Regions from separate parts of the Streptomyces sp. NPDC000983 genome, predicted to be linked through region 3. Evidence: riboswitches for the same ligand, from Rfam matches in the RefSeq annotation. Region 3 holds a riboswitch; each other region holds the start of a gene.
What was found. A riboswitch is a leader RNA that binds a small molecule or an ion and turns the genes downstream of it on or off. The one in region 3 is predicted to bind cobalamin.
Positions count from the first base shown of each region.

Region 1: another riboswitch for cobalamin. It lies ahead of ABT296_RS20955 (cobalamin biosynthesis protein); the one in region 3 lies ahead of ABT296_RS04910 (ribonucleoside-diphosphate reductase subunit alpha).
Region 2: another riboswitch for cobalamin. It lies ahead of ABT296_RS23155 (SCO2321 family membrane protein); the one in region 3 lies ahead of ABT296_RS04910 (ribonucleoside-diphosphate reductase subunit alpha).
Region 4: another riboswitch for cobalamin. It lies ahead of ABT296_RS34665 (ABC transporter substrate-binding protein); the one in region 3 lies ahead of ABT296_RS04910 (ribonucleoside-diphosphate reductase subunit alpha).

Region 1 covers NZ_JBEPBM010000017.1:107,007-109,196, reverse strand. The annotation lists gene ABT296_RS20965 (inorganic phosphate transporter) at 1-15, shown strand, start outside; gene ABT296_RS20960 (hypothetical protein) at 43-264, shown strand; cobalamin riboswitch at 508-647, shown strand; gene ABT296_RS20955 (cobalamin biosynthesis protein) at 773-1,714, shown strand; gene ABT296_RS20950 (cobyric acid synthase) at 1,711-2,190, shown strand, end outside.
Region 2 covers NZ_JBEPBM010000020.1:76,676-78,865, forward strand. The annotation lists gene ABT296_RS23155 (SCO2321 family membrane protein) at 1-932, opposite strand, end outside; cobalamin riboswitch at 1,008-1,188, opposite strand; gene ABT296_RS23160 (phosphotransferase) at 1,226-1,888, shown strand; gene ABT296_RS23165 (Strvi_7410 family MBL fold metallo-hydrolase) at 2,041-2,190, opposite strand, start outside.
Region 3 covers NZ_JBEPBM010000003.1:190,164-192,353, reverse strand. The annotation lists gene ABT296_RS04910 (ribonucleoside-diphosphate reductase subunit alpha) at 1-1,021, opposite strand, end outside; cobalamin riboswitch at 1,146-1,285, opposite strand; gene mctP (monocarboxylate uptake permease MctP) at 1,543-2,190, opposite strand, start outside.
Region 4 covers NZ_JBEPBM010000053.1:14,241-16,430, forward strand. The annotation lists gene ABT296_RS34655 (effector-associated constant component EACC1) at 1-38, opposite strand, end outside; gene ABT296_RS34660 (hypothetical protein) at 169-477, opposite strand; cobalamin riboswitch at 612-788, shown strand; gene ABT296_RS34665 (ABC transporter substrate-binding protein) at 843-1,877, shown strand; gene ABT296_RS34670 (FecCD family ABC transporter permease) at 1,874-2,190, shown strand, end outside.

The sequences.
Region 1 (2,190 bases), on a different contig from region 3:
CAGGCCGCCGTCTGACCCCCACCCGGTTAAGGAAGAAGCATCATGAAGATCGACTGGGCGGCTCTCGGCTCCGTCTTCGGCGTCAGCCTCGTGGTCACCGTGGCGCTGGTGGCCCTGTTCACCCTCGGCATCTCGGGCCTGTCCCGCCGCGAGCGGGCGGCGGAACAGGGCGGCTCCGCGGCCCTCGCGGTCACGGGCGCGTACGCCTGCTTCGCCGCGTGCGCGGCGGCGGTGGCCTACGGGATCTACCTGATCGTGGCCTGACCCGGCCCACGTTCCTCCACCCGCCCCGCGGGTACGGCGTCCGGCGCCGTACCCGCGGGGCGGGTCTTTGCGCGCGGCGGGCCGGGGTGGGTTACGTGCCTGCGTGCCGGCGTGGTCCGGGTGCGTGTGTGCGTGCCGTGGCGCGGGTCGGGCCTCGGTGGGCACAGCCGTCAACCCCGCCCCGTCCGGCCCGATGTGGGCCTCAGCACACTCTCCCCTCGCAGGTCAAAGGCAAGTTGACGGCCCTTCGGGACCCGTGGTGGACTGCCCGAGCCATTTACGGCGGCAGGAGAGGAAGCCGGTGCGACTCCGGCGCGGTCCCGCCACTGTCACCGGGGTAGTAGCCCCCGGGAGCCAGGAACTCTCACCGCCGATCCAGTCGAGCCAGGGCGTGGACACCCTGAGTGAGGACATATCGCCATGCGCGGCTGCCCCTTGAGGTGCAAGGACCGGTTCTCCGCCCGGCACGACGCCCGGGTTCCGAACGACCGCACGGCCGGCTGAGCCGATGCGGGCCGATCGCGTCTTCGCGTACGGCGCCGCCACCGGCCTCCTGGGCGACCTGCTCCTCGGCGATCCGCGCCGCGGGCATCCGGTCGCCGTGTTCGGGCGCGCCGCCGCCGCCGTGGAACGGCGGCTGTGGCGGGACGACCGGGGCCGGGGCGCGCTGCACACCGCCGTCTGCGTGGGCGGCGCCGTGGCCGTGGGCACGCTGGCCGCCTCGGCGGCCCGCCGCTCCCCCGCCGCCTCCGTCGCGCTGACCGCCGTCGCCACCTGGTCCGTCGTCGGGGGCACCTCGCTCGCCCGGGAGGCCCGGGGCGTCGGGCGCGCCCTGGAGGCGGGCGACGTCGAGGCCGCGCGGGCGCGGCTGCCGCATCTGTGCGGACGGGACCCGCAGGCGCTGGACGCCGACGGGATCGCGCGGGCGGTCGTGGAGTCGGTCGCCGAGAACACCTCCGACGCGGTGGTGGGGGCACTGGTGTGGGGTGCCGTCGGCGGAGTGCCGGGCCTGCTCGGCTTCCGGGCCGTGAACACCCTCGACGCGATGGTCGGCCACAAGTCGCCCCGCCACCGGCGCTACGGCTGGGCCTCGGCCCGCCTCGACGACGTCGCGGGATGGCCGGGGGCGCGGCTCACCGCGGTCCTGGCCACCGTCGCCGGGGGGAATCCCCGGGGTGCGGCACGCGCCTGGCGGGCCGACGCGGGCAAGCACCCGAGCCCCAACGCCGGGCCCGTGGAGGCGTCGTTCGCGGGCGCGCTGGGGGTGCGGCTGGGCGGGACCCTGTCGTACGGCGGACGGATCGAGCACCGGCCGGTGCTGAACGGGGAGGGACGTGCCGTGGACGTCAGGGACATCGAACGGGCGGTACGGCTGTCCCGGGGGGTGGGGTGGCTGGCGCTGGGCGTCTGCGTCGCCGCGCGCGCCGCGGTGAAGGGGGTCAGGTCATGAGCGGGGGCGGGCTGCTGGTGGCCGGGACGACCTCCGACGCCGGCAAGAGCGTGGTCACCGCGGGGATCTGCCGCTGGCTGGTGCGCCAGGGCGTGAAGGTGGCGCCGTTCAAGGCGCAGAACATGTCGCTCAACTCCTTCGTGACCCGCGAGGGCGCCGAGATCGGGCGGGCGCAGGCCATGCAGGCGCAGGCCTGCCGGATCGAGCCGACCGCGCTGATGAACCCCGTGCTGCTGAAGCCGGGCGGGGAGCAGAGCAGTCAGGTCGTCCTGATGGGCAAGCCGGTGGGCGAGCTGAGCGCGCGCGGCTACCACGGCGGACGCCAGCAGCGGCTGCTCGGCACTGTGCTGGACTGTCTGGCCGAGCTGCGCTCCACCTACGACGCGGTGATCTGCGAGGGCGCCGGATCGCCGGCCGAGATCAATCTGCGGCGCACCGACATCGTCAACATGGGCATAGCGCGCAACGCCGGACTG
Region 2 (2,190 bases), on a different contig from region 3:
TCCGCGGAGTTCTCCTCCAGCCAGGCCAGCGGCTTCTGCGTGGCCTTCGGACCGCCGGTCACCGCGAGCGCGACGACCGCGTCGGCGGTGTTGCCGAAGTCGGGCTGGTCCTCGGCGCCGGGCAGCACCGACATCAGGTGACCGTCCTTCGCCATCGCCCCGGCCAGGTAGGAGGCGCCGTTCGCGGCGGACCGGTCGGGGTCGGAGTCCTCGGCGGTGGCGCAGGTGAGGTCGGTGTCGCCCGCGGCCTTCGCCGACACCATGCTCAGGCCCTTCATGCCGACCACGGCCGCCGCCGTCGCGTCCGCGTTGGCGGCCAGCTCGCCCTTCTTGTCCGGCTGGTAGGCGAAGGCGCCGCCGTCCTCGCAGGACAGGGCCAGCCCGCGCAGCGCGTCGTACGGCGACCTGCCGTCCTTCACCACGGTCTCGGGGTCCTCGCCCACGGCGCTCAGGGCGCCGACGACGATCGCGGTCGAGTTGGCGTCGCTGGCGCCGCCGGGCGTGTAGCCCCAGCCGCCGTCCTTGTTCTGCACGCTCTTGAGCCAGGTGACCGCCTTGACGGCGTCCTTCCTGTGGTCGCCGTCCCCGGCCAGGGACAGGGCCTGTGCGGCGGCGGCGGTGCTGTTGGTGTCGACCATCAGCTTCGCGTCGCAGTCCTTGGCGGGCTCGGCGCGGAAGGCCGCGAAGGCCCCGTTCGCGCACTGCTGCCCGAGCAGCCAGTCGACGGCCTTCTCGGCGGGCGTCACATCCGACCGGTACTGGGCGAGCAGCGCCAGCGACTGGCGCCAGACGCCGTCGTACGTCGGGTCGGTGGTGCCGTACAGGCCGGACGGTATCGCCACGGACGGCGACGGGGACGCGGCCAGGGCGGGCGTGGCCAGGCCGATCACGGCGGTGGCGGCCAGGACCGCGGCGCTGCGGCGGACGTTCATGATCGGCGGGTGCCTCTCCCTGAAGGGAGCCGGGCAGCACGGGACGACCCCGGGCGGCTCGGCTCCGCAGACCTCGACGGTGCCAGCGCACCGGCGGGTCGCCGGCGCGCGTGAGCCGTTCACGTGCCGTACGGAGCAGTCCGGCTCGCAGCCAGAGGCTGCTCACGGTTGCGGGTCAGCGCCGGATTTGCACCGGCTTCCCCCCGTACGGGTGTAGTGACGACGGCGCCACTCTACCGGCCCGTAAACAAACACCTGAGGGGAGGCTGCGCGCGGGGGACGGGTTCCCCGCCATGGGGATCTCGGGGAACCCGGGCCGACTGATCGGTTCGGGGCGCGCGTCGGACGTGTACGAGCTCGGCGAGGGGTGGGTCCTGCGCCGGGACCGCGAGGAGTACGGCGACGGGGTCGCGGAGGCCGCCCTGCTGGGGCGCCTGCACGCCCTCGGCCACCCCGTGCCCCGGGTGCGCCCCGCCGACTGCACCCGCACCGAGCTGGTGATGGAGCGCCTGCACGGGCCGACGATGCTGGAGGCATTCTGCGCGGGGCGCATCGGTCCGCGGGAGGCCGGCGAGACCCTGGCCCGGCTGCTGCGGCGGCTGCACGCGCTGCCCGGCCGGGTGATCCACCTGGACCTCCACCCGGACAACGTCCTGCTCACCGCCGACGGCCCCCACGACATCGACCGGACCAACGCCGAGGAGGGCGAACCCGCCCTGGACCGGGGCATGTCGGCGCTGATCCTCGCCCAGGTCGCCGTCGTCGACGCACAGCTCTCCGAGCCGGTACGCGCGACACCCGCCGCGCTCCTCGCGGACCCCTCGGACCTCACCGGGCGGGCTCTGGGCGAGGCCCGTCGCCGACGTGCCGCCAACCCCACCATGACGGCGCGGGAGGTCGAAGCGCTGGGCGAGGCCGAGCAGTTGGTGCGCTCCTTCACGGACGGGGAGCGCTGACCGGAGTCGGACAGCGGGCAGCGCGATCGGACTCGGCCCGAAACCGGGAGCGCTGCCCTGAGCCGGGCCGAAACCGGGAGCGCTGCCCTGAGCCGGGCCGCGACCTGGAGCGCTGCCCGGTCTCAACCCGCGACCTGGAGCGCTGCCCGGTCTCACACCGCCACGTACGTCACCGGGTCGCTGCCCGTGACCGCTTCCGCGCGGCCCAGCTTCACCAGTCGGCGCAGGTGGGACTCGGCCTCCGACACCGCGATGTTCCGGGAGCCGTAAGGGATCTGCTCCCAGGGCCGGTTCCACTCCAT
Region 3 (2,190 bases):
ACTCGTCCGGGATCCAGTGCGCGAGGTTCAGGTTGTGGGTACGGCGGGCGTCCTCGCCGGTGTTGTCCCGCAGCTCCAGGAACTCCTCGATGTCGGAGTGCCAGGTCTCCAGGTAGACCGCGGCCGCTCCCTTGCGCCGGCCGCCCTGGTTCACGGCGGCGACCGAGGCGTCGAGGGTCTTGAGGAACGGCACGATGCCGTTGGAGTGGCCGTTGGTGCCGCGGATGAGCGAACCGCGCGAACGGATGCGGGAGTAGGCGAGGCCGATGCCGCCGGCGTGCTTGGAGAGGCGGGCGACCTGGTGGTAGCGGTCGTAGATGGAGTCCAGCTCGTCCAGCGGGGAGTCCAGCAGGTAGCAGGACGACATCTGGGGGTGCCGGGTGCCGGAGTTGAACAGGGTGGGGGAGGAGGGCAGGTAGTCCAGGCGGCTCATCAGGCGGTAGAGCGCTGCGACCTCGTCGAGGGAGCGGACGGAGTCGTCCTCGGCGAGACCGGCGGCGACCCGGAGCATGAAGTGCTGGGGCGTCTCCACGACCCGGCGGGTGATGGGGTGGCGCAGCAGGTACCGGCTGTGCAGGGTGCGCAGTCCGAAGTAGCCGAAGCGGTCGTCGGCCCCGGTGTCGATCAGCGCGTCCAGGCGGGCGCCGTGGATCCGCACGAACTCGGCGGTCCGGTCGGCGATGAGCCCCTCCCGGTGCCCGACGGCGACGGACCCGGTGAAGGAGGTGACGCCCTGCGAGGCGGCCTCGGCGGCGACGGAGAGGGTGAGCAGCCGGGCGGCGAGCCTGCTGTACGCCGGGTCCTCGGAGATGAGGCCGGCCGCGGCCTCCGTGGCCAGTTCGCGCAGCTCCGCCTCGTCGGCCCGGGCCGAACGGCCGCGCAGCGCCGCGGCGGCGACCCGGCCGGGGTCGGCGTCGGGGAGGTCGGCGGTCAGCTCGGTCAGGGTCCGCAGCAGCGCGGTACCGGGACCGTCGGTCTGAACCAGGTCGGCTGAAGCCGGATCGGCTGGCGCGATGGTCACGTGGGGCTCTCCCTCGCTCGGCACAGGGCTCTGCGGAGGGCAGGGGGCGGCTCACGAGCGCACGGGGCGTCGCGTCCACCGGCCCATTCCACGAGGCCCGGACGTCGAAAGCGCACCGGCCGGATGGCCGGGCGCGCTGTCGGCAGGTCCTCGGACTGACTCCTGTGCAGGTCTGTTCGGGGAACGGACATGCACAGGTACACCGTTGCGGGACAGTTCCGGATTCACACCGGATTCCCCTGCGGCGGCAGCGAGCACGAGCATACATCTTGTGCCGGGGCGCGGTGGTACCCCCAGATGTTGTGTCGCCCTGGCTTCAGAGCGTCAACTGACAGATGAGGAGAGTGAACCCGCGATGCTCCGGCACGGGGTTCCGGTTGGGGCACGGGGCACGGGGCACGGGGCGTGGGGCGTGGGGCGTGGGTACGGCGACGGGCCGCCGCCGTACGGCGCGTGGGTACGTACGACGACGGGCCGCCGCACAGCGCGTGCTGTCCGGCGGCCCGTCGTGGCGGCAACGCTCAGTGCAGCGGGGCCAGGTCCTTCTGCACACCCGGGTCGCCCGCGTCCGCGGTGTAGTCCCCGGGGCTCGTCTCGTCGACGCCCTCCGGGGCCTTCGCCGCCCGCAGCACGAAGGTCAGGACCACCGTGACGGCCAGGTTGAGCACGAAGGCCGTGAGCCCGATGTACCCGATCTCGCCGATGCCGGGGATCTCCTTCGAGGAGCCGCCGAAGTGGGCCTGCGTGGGCGAGGCCACGCCGTACGCCGCCACCGTGCCGTAGAGCATGCCGACCGCCCAGCCGCCCAGCAGCGCCCAGCGGTGGAACCAGCGGGTGAACAGGCCGCCCACCAGGGCCGGGAAGGTCTGCAGGATCCAGATGCCGCCCAGCAGCTGGAAGTTGATGGCGACCGTCTTGTCCATCGTCAGCACGAAGACCAGGGCGCCCACCTTCACCAGCAGCGACACGATCTTGGAGACCTTGGTCTCCTGCGCCGGCGTGGCGTCGGGCTTGAGGAAGTCCTTGTAGATGTTGCGGGTGAAGAGGTTGGCGGCCGCGATCGACATGATCGCCGCTGGCACCAGCGCGCCGATGCCGATCGCCGCGAAGGCCACGCCCGCGAACCAGGCCGGGAACATGTTCTCGAACAGCTGCGGGATCGCCAGTTG
Region 4 (2,190 bases), on a different contig from region 3:
AGGGCGTGTTCGTCGCCCACGGCGATGGTGATGCGCATGTGTTTCCCTCCCCCTCCGGACGACGCCGGAATGCCGCCAAAGCCTAGGGACGATCAGCGGAGGGAAACACGCGGAATGAAGGGAACGAGCGGGAATGCCATCAAATGCCATGGCCCGGTGCCGCAGTGGTCACTCCGGGGCCTCCATCCAGTGCACGCACTTCAGCTCCTGCCCGCGCAGCTCGTACTTGAGGCAGATCTGGGCCCGGATCACGGGGGGCTGCTTGTCCCGGTCGTGGAACTCCGTGATGACCCGGTCGCCCTCACGGGTGGAGACCGCGATCTTCCGGCTGGTGTCGATGCCCAGCATCTTCTCCAGTGCCAGGCTCGCCAGGGCGTACTTCTTCGCGGCTTCAGGGTGGTTCCTGAACACCTGCGTGATCTCGCGGAAGAACGCGGTGTCCGTCTTGGTGTCGTACTCGGTGGCAGTCACGGCCATCTCCTTGAGTGGCAGTGTCGGAGAACACCCCTCTCTCCAGGCTGCTACTTCCGTGCAGGGCACGCCACTCGGGGCACGGCACGGACCGAGGGAGCCTGAGTGACCGACCGCACGCCCTGACCGTACGGCGGGCTTGATAGCCTCCTGGAGCCAGTCGAGCCACACCTTGAGGCCAGGGAATCCGGTGCGAATCCGGAACTGACGCGCAGCGGTGAGGGGGACGGGCGGGGCACGACGCCACTGGGAGACCGGGAAGGCGCCCCGACCGGACGAACCCGAGTCCGAAGACCTGCTGGCACCTTCGCGCCCCGGCGCGGAGGGACTCCGTAGGCCAGGCTCCGCGTACGAGCCCCGACCCCCGAGGCATGCCCATGCACCGCACCACCCCCGTCCTTCTCCTCGCGTCCGCCCTGCTGTTCACCGGTTGCGGATCCTCGACCGGGGACGACACCAAGGCCCAGGAGACCGCCGCCGGTTACCCGGTCACCCTCGACAACTGCGGTCACGAGGCCACCCTGAAGTCCGCGCCCAAGCGGGCCGTCTCCCTCAACCAGGGCACCACCGAGATCCTGCTCTCCCTCGGCCTCGCCGACCGCATGGCCGGCACGGCCACCTGGACCGACCCGGTCATGAAGGGCCTGGGCCCGGCCAACGCCTCCGTACCGCGCCTCGCCGACAACAACCCCTCCTTCGAGAAGGTCCTGGACGCCGAACCCGACCTCGTCACCGCCTCGTTCGTCTCCACCCTCGGCAAGGGCGGCGTCGCCTCCCGCGAGCAGTTCGAGGAACTGGGCGTGCCCACCTACGTCTCGCCCTCCGACTGCGCGGCCGGCAAGGACAACGACAGCGGCGGCGACGGCTCGCGCAGCGAACCCCTCACCCTGGACACCGTGTACGGCGAGATCCGTGACCTCGCGCGCGTGTTCGGCGTCGACGAACGCGGCGAGAAGCTGGTCGCCTCGCTGGAGAAGCGGGTGCGCACGGCCACCGCCGGACTGGACGCCTCGGACGTCACCCTCATGTACTGGTTCGCCAACTCCCAGTCGCCCTACCTCGCCGGCTGCTGCGGCGCCCCCGGCGCCATCACCCGAGCCGTCGGCGCGCGCAACGCCTTCGACGACACGCACGAGGAGTGGCCCCAGATCGGCTGGGAGACCGTCGCCGACCGCGACCCCGACGTCATCGTCATCGGCGACCTGACCCGCAGGCAGCAGACCGCCGAGACCGCCGAGGCCAAGATCCGCTTCCTGGAGACCAACCCCGCCACCCGCAACCTCACCGCCGTGAAGGAGCAGCGGTACGTGCTGCTGAGCGGGCAGTCGATGAACCCCTCCATCCGCACGATCGAGGGCATCGAGCAGGTGGCGGCCGGTCTGCGGGACTTCGGGCTCGTCAAGTGAGTTCCCGTACCCTGCTGTTGACCGGCGGCGGTCTGGCCGCCCTGCTCGCCTCGGTCGCCGTGGCCGTGACCATCGGCCCCGCCGACATCTCCACCGGCGATGTGTGGGCCGCCGTCGCGGCCCATCTCGGCCTGGGGGAGAGCACGTTGGCGCCGCTGAGGGACGGCATCGTGTGGAACCTGCGGATGCCGCGGACCCTGCTCGCCGCCGTCTGCGGGGCGGGGCTCGCGGTGTGCGGGGCGGTGATGCAGTCGCTGCTGCGCAACCCGCTGGCCGACCCCTTCGTCCTCGGCGTCTCCTCCGGCGCGTCCAC